One region of the Kitasatospora sp. NPDC127116 genome, then DNA from elsewhere that is predicted to be linked to it. Evidence: riboswitches for the same ligand, from Rfam matches in the RefSeq annotation. Region 1 holds a riboswitch; each other region holds the start of a gene.

Region 1 (5,391 bases):
TACGTGCCGGCCGGCACCCCGCACCGGTTCCACCACATCACCGAGGAGCTGCGCGTCCTGGTGGTGTTCTCCCCGCCGGAGGACTGAGCGCCCCGCCGGTTAGGGTCGGCGTCATGAGCACCAAGACGCTGACCGAAGAACTCTGGGCGGCCATCGAGCCGGTGTACGCCGAGATCCTCGCCCACCCCTTCCTGGCCGGGCTCACCGACGGCACCCTGCCGCGCGCGGCCTTCCGCCACTTCGTCGTCCAGGACTCGCACTACCTGCGCGACTACGCCCGCGCGCTCGCCGTCTGCGCCGCCAAGGCGCCCGGCGAGCAGGACGTCCGGGCCTTCGCCGACGACGCGGTCGGCGCGCTCGCCGCCGAGCAGGGCATGCACGCCGAGTTCCTGACCGCCTTCGGCGGCAGCGCCGAGGAGGCCGCCGCCGAGCCCGTGCTGCCCACCACCCGGGCCTACACCAGCTACCTGCTGGCCACCGTCTACGGCGGCTCCTTCGCCGAGGCGGTCGGCGCGGTGCTGCCCTGCTACTGGATCTACGCCCGGGTCGGCGAGGCGCTGCTCGCCCAGGGCTCGCCCGACCCGCTGTACAGCAAGTGGATCGCCACCTACGGCGACGAGGCCTTCCAGTCGGTGGTCCGCCGGGTGCTGGCGCTCACCGACCGGCTCGGTGAGGAGCTGTCCGCGGCCGAGCGCCGCAAGGTGGTCGAGCACTTCGTGACCACCTCGCGCTACGAGTGGATGTTCTGGGACGCGGCCTGGCGCGGAGAGCGCTGGCCGGTCTGAAGCCGCGCGGGTGCGTCCGCCGGTCGTCCGCCCGCCGTCCAGGTGCCGTACGGACGACGGGCGGGCGCTGCCGGGACGACGGGCGGTGCCGGGTCAGCCGGTGACGAAGTAGCCGGTCAGGTCGGCGACGACGTTCACCGGGCCGCCGTGGTTGAAGACCGAGTAGGTGCCCCCGCCGGTGACCCCGGTGGTCACCGAGTTGGCGACGGTCTGCCCGGGTTCGACGTTCACGGTGGAGGTGTTCGGCGGCAGGCCCCCGCCCGGGAACACCGTGAGGTGGCCGGAGTCGGTGACGTCGGTGATCGTGACGTTGGCCTCGACACCCAGCACGTTCGGGACGGAGCCGTCCGCGGGCACGGCCTGGACGGCCGTGGTCGCCCCCTGCTGGAGCTTGCCGCCGGTGATCCGGGTGTCGAGGTTGCGGACCGGCGTCGTGAGCGCGCTGAACAGGCCCCTTCCGGACGGCCCGTAGTAGCCGACGACGTCGACGATCACGTGCACCCAGCCGGCGCGGTTGTAGACGTCGATCCGCCCGTCCGCGCCGACCGGCACCACGACCTGGTTCGCGACCGTCGATCCCACCGGGAAGTTGACGTTCGAGCCGTAGGCGGGCCGCTGCGTCCCGCTCGGGTACGCGGTCAGGAAACTGTCCCAGGAGCCGTCCGTGGTGGTGACGTTGAGGACCACCGAGGTGGCGTCCGCGGTCCCCAGCTCGGGGCGGGCGACCTGGTAGCTGCGCACCGCGTCGCCGCCGAGCCGCCCGGTGCCGTCGCTGCGGCTGTCGGCGATCCGGGTCGGGGTCAGCGGGCCGTACTTGTCGGGCGCCGCGGTCCGGTAGTACCCGACCACGTCGAGCACGACATGGGCGGTGCCCGCGTTGTTGTAGACGTTGATCCACGGGGCGCCCCGGCCGACCGGACCGACCGCGATCGTGACCAGGTTGGAGATGGTCTGGCCGGCCTTGAAGTTGATGCTGGAGGTGGCGGGCTTGGTGCCGGCCGGGCCGGCCTTGGCGGCGAGCGTGACGAAGCCGTCGGCGGTCGGGTCGGTCACGGTGAGGTTGACCACCACGGCCGTGGCGTCGGTCGGCACGGCGGAGCCGCAGTACATCGGCGGGTGGCTGCCGCAGCGCTGCGACACCGGGGTGCTGTAGTACTCGCCTTCCTTGAGCGGTCCGAAGTGGTCGTGCGACGGGGTCTGGTCGTAGGAGCGGGTGTCCAGGATCCGGGTCGGGGACATCCCGACGAACCCGGCCGGTGCGGTCACGTCGGCGGCAGCGGTCACGGCCGCCGGTGCCGCGGTCGCCGGGACCGCGGCGAGCGCCGCCACGGTCAGGTTGAGCGCCGCGAGAGCGGCTGTGGACACGGCTGTTCTGGCCCGCATGATCAGGTTCCCCCCTGGTCGATGGCACCGGACGGGCGTTCTTCCGGCACTGGTTGGACGCTTGGGAACGCCGGGGGTTGTACGCCGCCGGACGAATTCTCGGGGGTCACCCGGGGGGTCGGGCTCGGGGTGATCTCGGGGTTCTCTCCGGGCCGTTGGGCCTCGTTCCGGCACTCGCGCCACCGTACGATCGAAGTACCGAAAGCAAGCGGGATGCGGCACCGGACGGCGGCCGACCCGAGGGGAGAAGAGGAACCGACATGGCTGAGCTCTGGAAGTCGCTGCCCTCCTGGGTGCGCAACATCGTCATCCCGGTGCTGGTCCTGGTGCTGGCCTGGAACATCGTCGCCTTCGTGTTCGGCGTCGTCGGCGCCCTGCTCTCGATCGTGATCAAGCTGCTGGTGGTGGTCGGCATCGCCGCCGCCGTGGTGGTCCTGGTGAAGAAGGCCGCCAAGAGCTGACCCACCACCCCGTAACGCCGCCCTGAGGCCCGGCCCCCCACGAGAGGGGGGACCGGGCCTCGGCCGTTCTCCGGTATCCGATCGGCTACTGGTTGCGGTAGTAGCCGAAGAGGTCGACGACGACATCGGTCGTGCCGGCGCGGCCGACCGGGCGGGGTGGGGCGCTCTGGACCTGCGGCGATCGGCTCGCTACGGTGTTGGGCGTCGTGTGCAGGCAACACCGCCTGCGACGCGGGAGCTCGGAGCACCGGGCTGAGAGGACGCTGACCGGGACGTCGACGGACGGACCGACGGCTGCGTCGACCGCAGGAACCTGACCGGGTAATGCCGGCGTAGGGAGTAGAGGTCAGATGACCACGTTCGAAGCACAGCCGCAGTCTGCCCAGGGCGCCCCCAGCAGCGAGCGCACCGGCTACCCGACCCCGGCCTGGCGCAAGTCCTACCGCGAGGGGTCGCGTCCCGACCTGCGCGTTCCGTACCGCGAGGTGCGGCTCTCCAACGGCGGGTCCGTCCCGCTGTACGACACCTCCGGCCCGTACACCGACCCGTCCTTCGAGCCCGATGTGCGGCGCGGCCTGCCCGCCCTGCGGGACGCCTGGATCCGCCAGCGCGGCGACGTCGAGGAGTACGACGGCCGCGAGCCGCGCCCCGAGGACGACGGGATCAAGCACACCTCGCCGCGCGGCGGGAACCTGCGCAACCTGGACGCCGTCTTCCCGGGCCGGCCGCGTCGCCCGCTGCGCGGTCGCGGTGGCGCCGCCGTCACCCAACTCGCCTACGCCAAGCGGGGTGTGGTGACGCCGGAGATGGAGTTCGTGGCGCTGCGCGAGGGCCTGGCGCCGGAGTACGTGCGCGCCGAGGTGGCCCGCGGCCGGGCCGTCATCCCGGTCAACGTGAACCACCCGGAGGTGGAGCCGGCCGTCATCGGCACCAACTTCCTGGTGAAGATCAACGCCAACATCGGCAACTCCGCCGTCACCTCCTCGATCGAGGAGGAGGTGGAGAAGATGACCTGGGCCACCCGCTGGGGAGCGGACACCGTCATGGACCTCTCCACCGGCCGCAACATCCACACCACCCGCGAGTGGATCCTGCGCAACTCCCCGGTGCCGATCGGCACCGTGCCGCTGTACCAGGCCCTGGAGAAGGTGGACGGCAGGGCCGAGGAGCTGAGCTGGGAGGTCTACCGGGACACGATCGTCGAGCAGTGCGAGCAGGGCGTCGACTACATGACCGTCCACGCCGGCGTGCTGCTGCGCTACGTCCCGCTCACCGCGCGCCGCAAGACCGGCATCGTCTCGCGCGGCGGCTCGATCATGGCGGCCTGGTGTCTGGCCCACCACCAGGAGAACTTCCTCTACACCAACTTCGAGGAACTCTGCTCCATCCTGGCCTCCTACGACGTCACCTTCTCGCTCGGCGACGGCCTGCGCCCGGGCTCGATCGCGGACGCCAACGACGAGGCGCAGTTCGCCGAGCTGAAGACCCTCGGCGAGCTCGGCCGGATCGCCCGCGAGCACGACGTCCAGGTGATGATCGAGGGCCCGGGCCACGTCCCGATGAACAAGATCAAGGAGAACATGGATCTCCAGAAGGAGATCTGCGACGAGGCGCCGTTCTACACCCTCGGCCCGCTGACCACGGACGTCGCCCCCGGCTACGACCACATCACCTCGGGCATCGGCGCGGCGATGATCGCCTGGTGGGGCACCGCGATGCTCTGCTACGTGACCCCCAAGGAGCACCTGGGCCTGCCCAACCGGGACGACGTCAAGACCGGTGTGATCACCTACAAGATCGCCGCCCACGCCGCCGACCTGGCCAAGGGCCACCCCGGCGCCCAGGCCTGGGACGACGCCCTCTCCGACGCCCGCTTCGAGTTCCGCTGGGAGGACCAGTTCAACCTGGCCCTCGACCCGGAGACCGCCCGCGCCTTCCACGACGAGACCCTCCCCGCCGAGCCCGCCAAGACCGCGCACTTCTGCTCGATGTGCGGCCCGAAGTTCTGCTCGATGAAGATCTCCCAGAAGATCCGCGACGAGCACGGCGACGGTTCCACCGCCGTGGACACCGAGTTCGACGCCGAGGCCCTGGCGGGCATGGCCGAGAAGTCCGCCGAGTTCGCGGCCCAGGGCAACAAGGTCTACCTGCCCCTGGTCGACTGACCCGGGACGCCTGAGCGCCGCCCCGATCACCTCGGGGCGGCGCTTCGCCGTCCTCGCCGTCCTCGGCTACTTCTCGGCGTCGCCGAAGACCATGCGGTGTCCGCGCGCGGTGTCCATGTACTCACGGACGCGGTGGATCAGCCCGTCACGGAGTTCGAAGACCAGGCAGTAGTCATTGGCGTAGTGATTGCCGTTGGCGAGCGTCGCGGTCATGGTCTCCTCCACGATCACGCGCTCGCCGTCGGCGTGGAAACCGTGGAAGGTGACGTCGACGTCCCTGACGAACAGGCGGGAGAAGTCCTCGGCGAGGAAACGCGTGATCATTTCCCTGCCGACCATGTGACTGGGGCGGTCCAGCGCGGTGGCCGTCGCGTTTCCCGGAGGTGCCAGCCACTCGGCGTCCTCGGTGAAGACCGCGGAGATCTGGTCGGCGTCGTGGCCGGCGAACGCCTTCCAGGCGGCCCGGACGATGTCGTGGCTGCTCACCGGGGTTCGGTCGGGACGGGTGCCGGTCCGGGCGCGGCCGATGAAGCGGCCTCCAGCGTGCGGCGGATCACCGCCGAACCGTGCTCGACGGACTCGGCGATCGGTGCGGCC
Region 2 (5,391 bases), on a different contig from region 1:
CAGTCGCTGGCCGCGCTGGAGGCCGCTCCGCTCGCCGACGACCGGGCCCGTACGGTGCTGCTGGCCCTGGCCGAGGCCGCCACCGTCCGCAAGTACTGACGGACGGCGACGGCCCCGGGGGCCTGCGGGCCCCCGGATCCCGCTGATCCGGGCCGGTCAGAGCGCGGCGCGCACCCGGCGGGACAGCTCGGCGGCGGCCGCCCGCGGATCCGCCGCGGCGGTGACGGCCCGCACCACGACGATCCTGCGGGCACCGGCGGCCAGCACCTCGTCCAGGTTGCCGAGGTCGATCCCGCCGATCGCGAACCACGGCCGGTCGGTGTCCTGCTTCGCCGCGTACGAGACCAGGCCGAGGCCCGGGGCCGGGCGGCCCGGCTTGGTCGGGGTCGGCCAGACCGGGCCGGTGCAGAAGTAGTCCGTACCGGGTTCGGCGATCGCCGCGTCCACCTCGGACTCGGCGTGGCAGGAACGGCCGATCAGCACGTCCTCGCCGAGGATCGCCCGGGCGGCCTGCACCGGCAGGTCGTCCTGGCCGAGGTGCAGCACGTCCGGCCGGGCCGCGTGGGCGACGTCGGCGCGGTCGTTGACGGCCAGCAGCTTGCCGTGCCGGCGGCAGGCGTCGGCGAAGACCTCCAGGGCCTCCAGCTCCTGCTTGGCCTCCAGGCCCTTGTCCCGCAGCTGGACGATGTCCACCCCGCCCGCCAGCGCCGCGTCCAGGAACTCGGCGAGGTCGCCCTGCTCCCGGCGGGCGTCGGTGCACAGGTAGAGCCGGGCGTCGGCCAGCCGGGTACGCAGCGTGTCCGCCGCCATCAGATCAGCATCGCCTGGGCGCGGCGCTTCACCTCGGTGCCGCGGTTCTCCCGGAGCGCCTGGATCGGGCTGCCGGGCAGCGACGGGTCCTCGGTGAAGAGCCACTCCAGGATCTCCACGTCGTTGTACCCGCAGTCCCGCAGGACGGTCAGGGTGCCGGACAGGTGCTTGACCAGGCCCGGGCCGTCGATGAACGCCGCCGGGACCTGCAGCGACTTGTTCGGCCCGCGCCGGACGGCGATCAGGCCGCCGTTCTTGACCAGGTCACGCACCTCGGTGACCCGGACCCCCCACTGCTCCGAGATGTCGGGCAGGTACATCCAGTCGGTGACCAGGGCTTCAATCTTGCTTTCGATCTCACTCACGCCACCAGACTGCCACCTCCGCGGCCCACCGCGCACCAGGCGCTACCCCGCGACGGCCGACTTCAGCGGCACCGCCGGGTCGCCCGCCCGGGCCGGATCCAGGGCCGTACCGCGCTCGATCAGCCTCCGCCCCTGGGTGAGGTCGCGCGGCCGGTCCACGGCCAGCAGCGCGCTCGGCACGCCGTCGCGCAGCCAGAGCACCGACCAGTCGCCGTCCCGCGGGGAGCCGCGCCACAGCAGCTCGTCGCCCTCGGCGTGCCGGCCGGCGTACTGGACCATCCGGCCGAACTGCTCGGACCAGAAGTACGGCACCGGGTCGTAGGCCGGCGCGTCCGCGCCCAGGACGGCTGCGGCCACCGCCTCGCCGGACTGCAGGGCGTGGTCCCAGTGCTGGACGGCCAGCCGGGCCCCGGCCCGGGCCGAGGGGTAGCTGACGCAGTCGCCGGCCGCGAACACGCCGGGCACCGAGGTGCGCAGCCGCCCGTCCACCACGACGGCGCCGGCCGCGTCCAGCTCGACCCCGGTTCCGGCCAGCCAGCCGGTCGCGGGGCGGGCCCCGATGCCGACGACCACCTCGTCGGCGGGCAGGTGCGAGCCGTCCGCCAGCAGCACCGCGCCGGGCTCGACGGCGGCCACGCCGACCCCGCAGCGCAGGTCGACCCCGGCCCCGGCGTACCAGGCGGCCATCGCCGAGCCGACCTCGGTCGGCAGCGCGCCGGGCAGCGGCGCCGGGCCGGCCTCGACCACGGTCACCCCGCAGCCCGCCGCGCGGGCCGCGGTGGACACCTCGGCGCCGATCCAGCCCGCGCCGACCAGCACCAGCCGCAGCCCGGGGCGCAGCAGCGCGCGCAGCGCCAGGGCGTCGTCCAGGGTGTGCAGCAGGTGCGCGCGCTCGGCCCCGGGCAGGGCCCGCGGGACGGCGCCGGTGGCGATCACCAGCGAGCCGTACGGGAGGTCGCCGCCGTCGGTGTGCAGCACGCCGGGGGTCAGGCCGGTGGCCCGGCGGCCGGTGAGCAGCTCGATGCCGAGCTGCCCGTAGTCGATGTCCAGGGCGGTGGAGTCGGCCTTGCCGAGCAGCACGTCCTTGGAGAGCGGCGGCCGGTCGTACGGCGCGTGCGGCTCCTCGCCGACCAGCACGATCGGCCCCTGCCGGCCGCCCTGCCGCAGCTTGAGGGCGCACTGCGCCCCGGCCAGCCCGGCTCCGACGACGACCACCTGATCCGTTCCGCTCAGCTCTGCCACGCCCGTCACTGTACTCAGCGCGACGCGGCGGCCTGCGGGCCGTCCGCCCGCTGTACGGGCCTTCGGCCGGGCCGACCCCCGGCGTTAAGGTGGGGGCACCACACGGGAGCCCGGCGCACCGGGCTGAGAGGCGGGCTGGCACGGCCTGCGACCGTCCGAACCTGATCCGGGTCATACCGGCGAAGGGAGAAGAGCAGCTTTGTCACGCTTGCCATCAGGCGCCCACGCCGACGTGCTGGTGATCGGCGGGGGCGTCATCGGCCTCGCCGTCGCCTGGCGCGCCGCGCAGCGCGGGCTGCGGAACGTGATCGTGGTCGACCCCTCCCCCGGCGGCGGGGCCGCCGGGGTCGCGGCCGGGATGCTCGCCCCGGTCACCGAGCTGCAGTACGGCGAGGAGCCGCTGCTGCGCCTCGGGATGGCCTCGAACGAGCGGTACGCGGCCTTCGCCGCCGAGCTCTCCGAGGCGAGCGGCGGCCGGGACACCGGCTACCGCCGCTGCGGCACCGTCGCCGTGGCGCTGGACTCCGACGACCGCGAGGAACTGCGCGAGCTGCACGCCTTCCACCAGCGGCTCGGCCTGGACTCGACCTGGCTGACCGGCCGGGAGGCCCGCAGGCTGGAGCCGATGCTCGCCCCCGGCGTGCGCGGCGGCCTGCACGTCGCGGACGACCACCAGGTGGACCCCCGGCGCCTGCTCACCGCCCTGGCCGCCGCCTGCGAGAACGCGGACGTCCTGCTGCACCGCGCGGAGGCCGTCGAGCTGCTGGTCGAGGACGGCCGCGCGACCGGCGCCCGGCTCTCGACCGGGGAACGGGTGGGCGCCGGGCAGGTCGTCCTCACCGCCGGCCCGCACAGCCACCGGCTGCCCGGCCTGCCCGACGGTGTGCTGCCCGCGATCCGCCCGGTGAAGGGGCAGGTGCTGCGGCTGCACGTCCCGGACGCCTACCGCCCGTTCCTGTCCCGCAACGTCCGCGCCGTCGTCCGCGGCCGGCACCTGTACCTGGTGCCCCGGGAGAACGGCGAGCTGGTGGTCGGCGCGACCACCGAGGAGCAGGGCTACGACACCACCGTCACCGCCGGCGGGGTGTACGAACTCCTGCGCGACGCGCACGAGTTGGTCCCGGGAATCACCGAACTCCCGCTGCTGGAGACCTCCGCCGGGCTGCGCCCCGGCTCGCCGGACAACGCCCCGCTGCTCGGCCCGACGTCACTGCCCGGGCTGGTCGCCGCCACCGGCCACTACCGCAACGGCGTGCTGCTCACCCCGGTGACCGCCGACCTGCTCTCCGAGTACCTGGCCACCGGTGAAGTCCCCGAAACGGCAAGGCCGTTCACGCCCCTGCGCTTCTCCCCCGAACCCCCCGCTGCGAAGGCCTCCGCATGACCGAGATCGCCCCGAACGAGATCGCCCCGAACGAGATCACCCCGAACGAGATCGCCCTGACCGTCAACGGCGAGCCCCGCCGGGTGTCCGCCACGACCACCCTCGCCGAGGTGGTGGCCGCCGTCAGCGCCGCCAACACCGGCGTCGCCGCCGCGCTCAACGAGGCCGTGGTGCCCCGCGGTTCGTGGCCCGGGACGGCGCTGGCCGGCGGCGACCGGATCGAGATCCTCACCGCCGTGCAGGGAGGCTGAACCATGGCCGACGACCTTCTGACCATCGCCGGGACGGCCTTCTCCTCCCGGCTGATCATGGGCACCGGGGGCGCCCCCAGCCTGGAGGTCCTGGAGCGCGCGCTGCTCGCCTCCGGCACCGAGCTGACCACCGTCGCCATGCGCCGGGTCGACGCCACCACCCAGGGCTCCGTGCTCGACGTACTGACCCGCAACGGCATCCGGGTGCTGCCCAACACGGCCGGCTGCTTCACCGCCGGCGAGGCCGTGCTGACCGCCCGACTGGCCCGCGAGGCGCTCGGCACCGACTGGGTCAAGCTGGAGGTGATCGCCGACGAGCGCACCCTGCTGCCCGACCCGATCGAGCTGCTGGACGCCGCCGAGACGCTGGTCGACGACGGCTTCACCGTCCTGCCGTACACCAACGACGACCCGGTGCTGGCCCGCAAGCTGGAGGACGTCGGCTGCGCGGCCATCATGCCGCTGGGCTCGCCGATCGGTTCGGGCCTGGGCATCCGCAACCCGCACAACTTCCAGCTGATCGTGGAGGGTGCGGGCGTCCCGGTGATCCTGGACGCGGGCGCCGGCACCGCCTCCGACGTGGCGCTGGCGATGGAGCTGGGCTGCGCCGCGGTGATGCTCGCCTCCGCGGTGACCAGGGCTCAGGACCCGGTGCTGATGGCCGAGGCGATGCGGCACGCCGCCGAGGCGGGCCGGCTCGCCCACCGGGCCGGCCGGATCCCGCGCCGCTTCCACGCCGAGGCCTCCTCCGCGATGGCCGGCCGGGCCGACCTGGACACCCGCGAGCACCCCGCGTTCTGAACCGTCGCGCATGTCACAAGCCGGTCCCGGAGGCGGTGTCCTCCGGGACCGGCCGTCCCGGGCGGCTCTAGACTCTCCGAGTGGACATGGCACTGCACGACCCCTTGATCGGCGCCCTGCTCGACAACCGGTACCGGGTCGAGCAGCGCGTCGCGACCGGCGGGATGTCCACCGTCTACAAGGGCACCGACACCCGTCTGGACCGCGTGGTCGCACTCAAGGTGATGCACCCTTCGCTGGCCGGCGACGAGGGGTTCACCGCCCGCTTCATCCGCGAGGCCAAGGCCGTCGCCAAGCTCACCCACCCCAACGTGGTCACCGTCTTCGACCAGGGCGCGGACGGCGGTCACGTCTTCCTCGCCATGGAGTACGTACCCGGCCGCACCCTGCGCGACCTGCTGCGCGACCGCGGCGCGCTGTCCGTCCGGGCCGCTCTGGACGTGCTGGAGCCGGTGCTGGCCGCGCTCGGCGCCGCCCACCGGGCCGGGCTGGTCCACCGCGACGTCAAGCCCGAGAACGTGCTGATCACCGACGGCGG
Region 3 (5,391 bases), on a different contig from region 1:
GGCCCTCGACCCGGTCGAGGGCAAGCGCGGCTACCGCCGGACCACCGGCTCCTGCAGCTCGGTGACCCACCCGGCCCGGTCCTCCGGGCACTCCAGGTACAGCTCCCGGGCGTAGCCGGCCGAGCGGTAGCCGTTCTCCTCGATGAAGCGGGCCAGTTCCTGGCCGGTGCCCAGCACGTCGTCCATCGGGCCGCGGTGCACGATCGTCGCCGCCTCCTCGATCGGCGGCAGGTCGAGCACCTCGAAGTCGTGCTCACCCGGCCGCACCGACGGGCCCACCGGGACGGCCACCAGGACCAGCACCGAGCCGTCGCCCTCCGGCGCGTCCTGGTAGCGGGCGACGGACGGGCCGGCCGCCTCGACCCCGGCCGCGGCCAGCCTCCGGCACAGTTCGGCGAACAGCGGCCCGATCACCGGGCCGATGTCCTCCGGCTCGTAACTCGCGGCCGCACCGGCCAGTTGGGCCACCCGGACGGACGGCACCCGCTTCACCACGACATCGTGTGCGGACATGGTCCCCTCGCTCTCGATCGTCCGGAGCCTCGCCTCCACCCGGGCCAGCCGCAGCTCGTCGGCGGCGATCGCCTCGGCGAGCTGGGCCCGCCGCAGCCGCAGCATGCCGCGCAGTTCGGCCGCGTCCACCTGCTCGTCCAGCACGGCGCGCACCTGCTGCAGGGTGAAGCCGAGCTCCTTGAGCGCGATCACCCGGTTGAGCCGGGCGAGTTGGGACGCCTCGTAGGAGCGGTACCCGCTGATCGGGTCCACCCGGGCGGGCCGCAGCAGCCCGATCGCGTCGTAGTGGCGCAGCATCCGTACCGACACCCGGCCGTGGCTGGCGAAGTCTCCGATGTTCAACATGATGCGCCCACTCCATCCCCTGCCACCGTGTCAGGGTCAACCCGGCCGCGCGCATCCGTTCCACGACGGTTCCGAGGCCGGCGCCCGCGACCGCCCGGGAAACACCGAGGGCGGGTGCCGAGCGAACTCGGCACCCGCCCTGAGCAGGTGGTTCTCCTACCGGCGGAGAGCGTGGGATTCGAACCCACGGTACGGGGTCACCGCACGACAGTTTTCAAGACTGTTCCCTTAGGCCGCTCGGGCAGCTCTCCAGGCGGAGGTCAGCCTAACGGGTCCGGCGGGGTTCGGCGCACACGTTTCGGTGCGGGCGGGGGTCACGACTGGTCGCCCTCGCGCTGACCGAGGGTGACCTTGGTGTTGAAGGTCTGGCCGTTGCGGGTGTACTCGACGTCGACGGTCTCGCCGGGCTTGTGCGTCCAGATCCGGCTGACCAGGGCCGGGCCGTTGTCGATCGGCACGCCGCCGAGCTTGGTGATGACGTCGCCCGGCTTGAGGCCGGCCTTGTCGGCCGCGCCGCCGGGGGTGACGGCCGGCTGGCCCTGGATGTCCTTGGTCTGGATCTGCGCGCCGTCGCCCTTGTAGTCGTCGTTGCGCAGCACGTCGAGCTTGGCGTAGACCGGCTTGCCGGTCTTGATCAGGGTGTCCGCGACCCACTTGGCCTGGTTGATCGGGATGGCGAAGCCCAGGCCGATGCTGCCGGCCCGGCCGTTGGCGGAGGCGTTGGACTGGATCGCCGAGTTGATGCCGATCACCGCGCCGCCGGAATCGAGCAGCGGGCCGCCGGAGTTGCCGGGGTTGATCGAGGCGTCGGTCTGCAGGGCGTTCATGTACGAGGCCTGCGAGCCGGTGTCGTCGCCGGAGGCCACCGGGCGGTCCTTGGCGCTGATGATGCCGCTGGTGACGGTGGACTCCAGGCCGTACGGCGCACCGATCGCGACGGTGGCGTCACCGACGTTGACCTTGTCGGAGTCGGCCAGCGGCAGCGGGGTCAGCTTGCTCTTCGGCGGGTTGTCGATCTTGACCACGGCGACGTCGTAGCCCTCGGCGTGGCCCAGCACCGAGGCGCTGTAGGAGCTGCCGTCGGCGAACTTGACGGTCAGTTTGCCGCCGTTGAGGGTCGGCGCGACCACGTGGTTGTTGGTGAGGATGTGGCCCTCGGTGTCGAAGACGAAGCCGGTGCCGGTGCCCGACTCGCCGTTGCCCTGCGCCTTGATGGTGACGACGCTGGGCAGCGCCTTCTGCGCGATGGCGGCGATCGAGCCGGGGGCGGGCTCGTTCTTCTGGGTGTCGCTGGCCTGCACGGTGGTGCTGCGGTGGTCGTTCGCGGAGCTGCCGCGGTCGGTGTTGTCGGTGACGGTCACGCCGAGCACGCCGCCGGCCACACCGGCGACCAGCGCGACGGCCGCGATCAGGGCGACCAGGCCGCCGCGCTTCTTGCGCGGGCCGCCGGGGCCGACCGGACCGCCGGGGTGGTCCGCCGGGTAGCCGAGCGGGCCCGCCGGGCCGCCGGGGTAGCCCGCGCCGCCGGCGGTGGAGTCGTGGGTGGGGCCCCAGCCGCCGAGCGGCTGACCGGCCCCGAAGGGGTGGTGGCCGTGTGCGGCGGGGACGGCGGGCGCGACCGGGGCGGCGCCGTAGCCCTCGTGCGCGACGGGGGCGGCCGGAGCGGCGCCGTAGCCCTCGTGCGTGCCGGCCGCCGGGACGCCGTGGGTCGGGGTGGCGTACGGGTTGTCGGCCGGCGGCAGCGCCGGGGCGGCGGGGGCCGCGGCCTGGGCGGGCGCGGCGGGCGGGGCCGCCGGAGCCTGCGGGGCGGGCGGCAGGACCGGCGGCGGCGCGTCGATGTAGCCGGTGACCGGGTCGACGGCCGGCTGCTCGGCGGCGGGCGCCGCGGGGGCCGCGGGGGCCTCCGGTGCGGGCACCTTGGTGAAGGCGACGGTGGGCTTGTGCCCGCCCTCGGCCGGGACACCCTCGGCCGCGACGGCGTCGACGGGCGGTGCCGCCTCGACGGGGGCGGCCTCGACGGCGCCCGACTCCGGCTCGGGCACCCGCCGGAAGGCCATGGTCGGCTGGTGCCCGCCCTGAGCGGGGCCTTCGGAAGCGGACTCGGCCGCCCCCGGCCCGGCGGGCTGCTCCCCCTGCGGCCCGGTGGGCCCAACCTCGCGCTCGGTGCTCACGGACGACCTCCATAGCTGGCAGAACCAAGGACCATAGTTTTTCGCACTGTCGATTCGATTGCCGTAAGGACCCCTCTGAAGAACTCATAAGAATCCTTAGCCGACGCAGACGCCGACACCCGACACCGGCACCGACGCCGGCACCGACGGCCGAGGCTCCCCTCCCCCGCCGGGCGTCCCGCGATGCGGACCGCGCACCCTCGGCCTTGGGCGTTCGCCCCCGTGCCGGTTAGCCTGTCGCTCCAAACTGACACGCGGGAGCTTGGACCCACCAGGCTGAGAGTGCGCATGTCGACCGTACGCCACACGAGTGACGGACGGTCGAGGGGGCGCTGACCGCCGGAACCTGTCCGGGTAATGCCGGCGTAGGGAGTATCGGCCATGCCGCCTGCTTCGCCATCCTCTTCTTCGGGCGCGAACGTTCCCGCCCCCGGTGCGGACGCCTCCGCCGCGGGCGCGACCGCCGTCCTGGAGCGCCCCGAGCACGTCGAAGCGCCCCTGGTGCTGGACACCGAGCCGCCGCGCACGCTGCGCTTCCGGGACCACTTCGCGCTCTGGATGAACCTGGGCGTCAGCCTGATCGGCTTCTCCACCGCCGCCACCGTGCTCGGCGCCCCCGGCAGCGAGCTGTCGCTGGCCGCCGCGGTGACCGCGATCACGGTCGGTACGGCGGTCGGCACCGCGATGCTCGGCGTGGCCTCGCTGATCGGGGCCCGCACCGGCGCCCCCGCGATGGCGAACCTGCGCGGGCTGTTCGGCACCCGGCTGTCGTACCTGCCGACGGTGCTGAACATCGTGCAGTGCATCGGCTGGGGCGTGTTCGAGCTGCTGACCATCTCGGCGGGCGCGCAGACCGTCGCGCACACCACCGGCTACCGCTGGCTGTTCGTCCTGCTCGCGGGCGCGCTGACCACGGCGCTGACCATCTGGCCGCTGGGCTCGATCGCGGTGCTGCGCCGCTTCGTGGCCGGGGCGGTCGCGGTGGCCATGGTGTACTTCACCGTCCAGCTGGGCCGCCAGGGCGTGCCGGACCCGGGGGCGGGCAACTGGCACGGCTTCCTGGGCGCCACCGACGCGATGATCGCCGTTTCGGTCTCCTTCGTCCCGCTGGCCGCCGACTACACCCGGCACTCGCGCTCCCCGCGCTCGGCGTTCTGGGGCAGCTTCTCCGGCTACACGATCGCCCAGGTCTGGTGCTACGTGCTCGGCCTGATGGCGCTGCTGCAGTCGGACGGCGATCCGAACCGGATCTTCGACTCCTTCCTCGGGGTCTGGGCCGGCTGGCTGTTCCTGCTGGTGCTGGTGCTGCGCGAGACGGACCAGTCCTTCGCCAACGTGTACTCGACGGCGATGTCGGTGCAGAACCTGCTGCCGAAGGTGGACCGCCGGGTGCTCTCCGGCGCGATCGGCGCGCTGACCACCGTGCTGGCGCTGCGGATCGACGAGTTCACCGACACCTACTACGGCTTCCTCGGTCTGATCGGCTCGGTGTTCGTGCCGCTGCTGGCGGTGCTCGTGGTGGACTACTTCCTCGGTGCCGGGCGGCGCGGCTGGAACCTCTCCGCCGACGCGCCGTCCCGCTGGCCGATGCTGCTGCCGTGGGCCCTGGGCTTCGCGGTCTACCAGTTCATCGCGCCGACCAAGGTGGCCGGCTGGTGGACGGACTTCTGGACCTCGGCCCAGGAGTCGCTGCACTTCACCCCGCAGGAGTGGACCTCCGCCTCGCTGTTCGCCTTCCTGGTGCCCGCCCTGGTCACCTGGGCGCTCACCCCGCTCTCCCGCCGCGCCGACCGGCACTGAGCGGGCCGCCCCGCACCGGGCGAAGCGGGGGCGGCCCGGCCCCGCGGGCCCGGCCGGGACGGCCCCGCGGGAAGGAAGACGGCCCCACAGGTTGGGGCCGTCTTTGTCCGCGCTTCACCTGTGCCGCCTATCGTTGGGCCTGTGACCAGCCCAGACCTGTCCTCGCCGGCGGCGCGCACCGTGCCGTCCGTCCAGGTGATCGCCCACCGCGGTTCCTCCCACGCCCTGCCCGAGCACACCCTCGCGGCCTACCGGCGCGCGCTCGACGAGGGCGCCGACGCGCTGGAGTGCGATGTCCGGGTCACCGCCGACGGCGCGCTGGTCTGCGTGCACGACCGCCGGATCGGCCGGGTCTCCAACGGCCGGGGCACCGTCTCGGCGATGACCCTCGCCGAGCTGGAGGCCTACGACTTCGGCGCCTGGAAGACCGGCCGCCCCAGCGTCGACCCGGAGCTGCGCGGCGTGCTGCGGCTGGAGCGGCTGCTGGAGCTGGTGGTGGAGTGCGGCCGCCCGGTGGACCTGGCGATCGAGACCAAGCACCCGGTGCGTTTCCGCGGCCGGG

The links. A riboswitch is a leader RNA that binds a small molecule or an ion and turns the genes downstream of it on or off. The one in region 1 is predicted to bind thiamine pyrophosphate.
Region 2: it holds a riboswitch for thiamine pyrophosphate, as region 1 does, so the genes downstream of both, thiO (glycine oxidase ThiO) here and thiC (phosphomethylpyrimidine synthase ThiC) in region 1, are expected to answer to the same signal.
Region 3: it holds a riboswitch for thiamine pyrophosphate, as region 1 does, so the genes downstream of both, ACFVHV_RS13630 (cytosine permease) here and thiC (phosphomethylpyrimidine synthase ThiC) in region 1, are expected to answer to the same signal.

What each region holds. Positions count from the first base shown of each region.
Region 1 is NZ_JBHXTL010000071.1:21,711-27,101, reverse strand. Features, by position in the region: gene ACFVHV_RS26215 (cupin domain-containing protein) at 1-87, shown strand, start outside; gene tenA (thiaminase II) at 114-785, shown strand; gene ACFVHV_RS26205 (hypothetical protein) at 879-2,150, opposite strand; gene ACFVHV_RS26200 (DUF5326 family protein) at 2,429-2,629, shown strand; TPP riboswitch at 2,851-2,985, shown strand; gene thiC (phosphomethylpyrimidine synthase ThiC) at 2,980-4,794, shown strand; gene ACFVHV_RS26190 (nuclear transport factor 2 family protein) at 4,861-5,280, opposite strand; gene ACFVHV_RS26185 (SRPBCC family protein) at 5,277-5,391, opposite strand, start outside.
Region 2 is NZ_JBHXTL010000152.1:8,489-13,879, forward strand. Features, by position in the region: gene ACFVHV_RS37865 (polyprenyl synthetase family protein) at 1-99, shown strand, start outside; gene thiE (thiamine phosphate synthase) at 157-810, opposite strand; gene ACFVHV_RS37875 (Rv2175c family DNA-binding protein) at 810-1,175, opposite strand; gene ACFVHV_RS37880 (NAD(P)/FAD-dependent oxidoreductase) at 1,218-2,426, opposite strand; TPP riboswitch at 2,510-2,622, shown strand; gene thiO (glycine oxidase ThiO) at 2,626-3,801, shown strand; gene thiS (sulfur carrier protein ThiS) at 3,798-4,052, shown strand; gene ACFVHV_RS37895 (thiazole synthase) at 4,056-4,853, shown strand; gene pknB (Stk1 family PASTA domain-containing Ser/Thr kinase) at 4,940-5,391, shown strand, end outside.
Region 3 is NZ_JBHXTL010000026.1:63,961-69,351, reverse strand. Features, by position in the region: gene ACFVHV_RS13645 (MerR family transcriptional regulator) at 31-858, opposite strand; tRNA gene ACFVHV_RS13640 (tRNA-Ser) at 1,022-1,109, opposite strand; gene ACFVHV_RS13635 (S1C family serine protease) at 1,173-3,029, opposite strand; TPP riboswitch at 3,274-3,418, shown strand; gene ACFVHV_RS13630 (cytosine permease) at 3,411-4,829, shown strand; gene ACFVHV_RS13625 (glycerophosphodiester phosphodiesterase family protein) at 4,971-5,391, shown strand, end outside.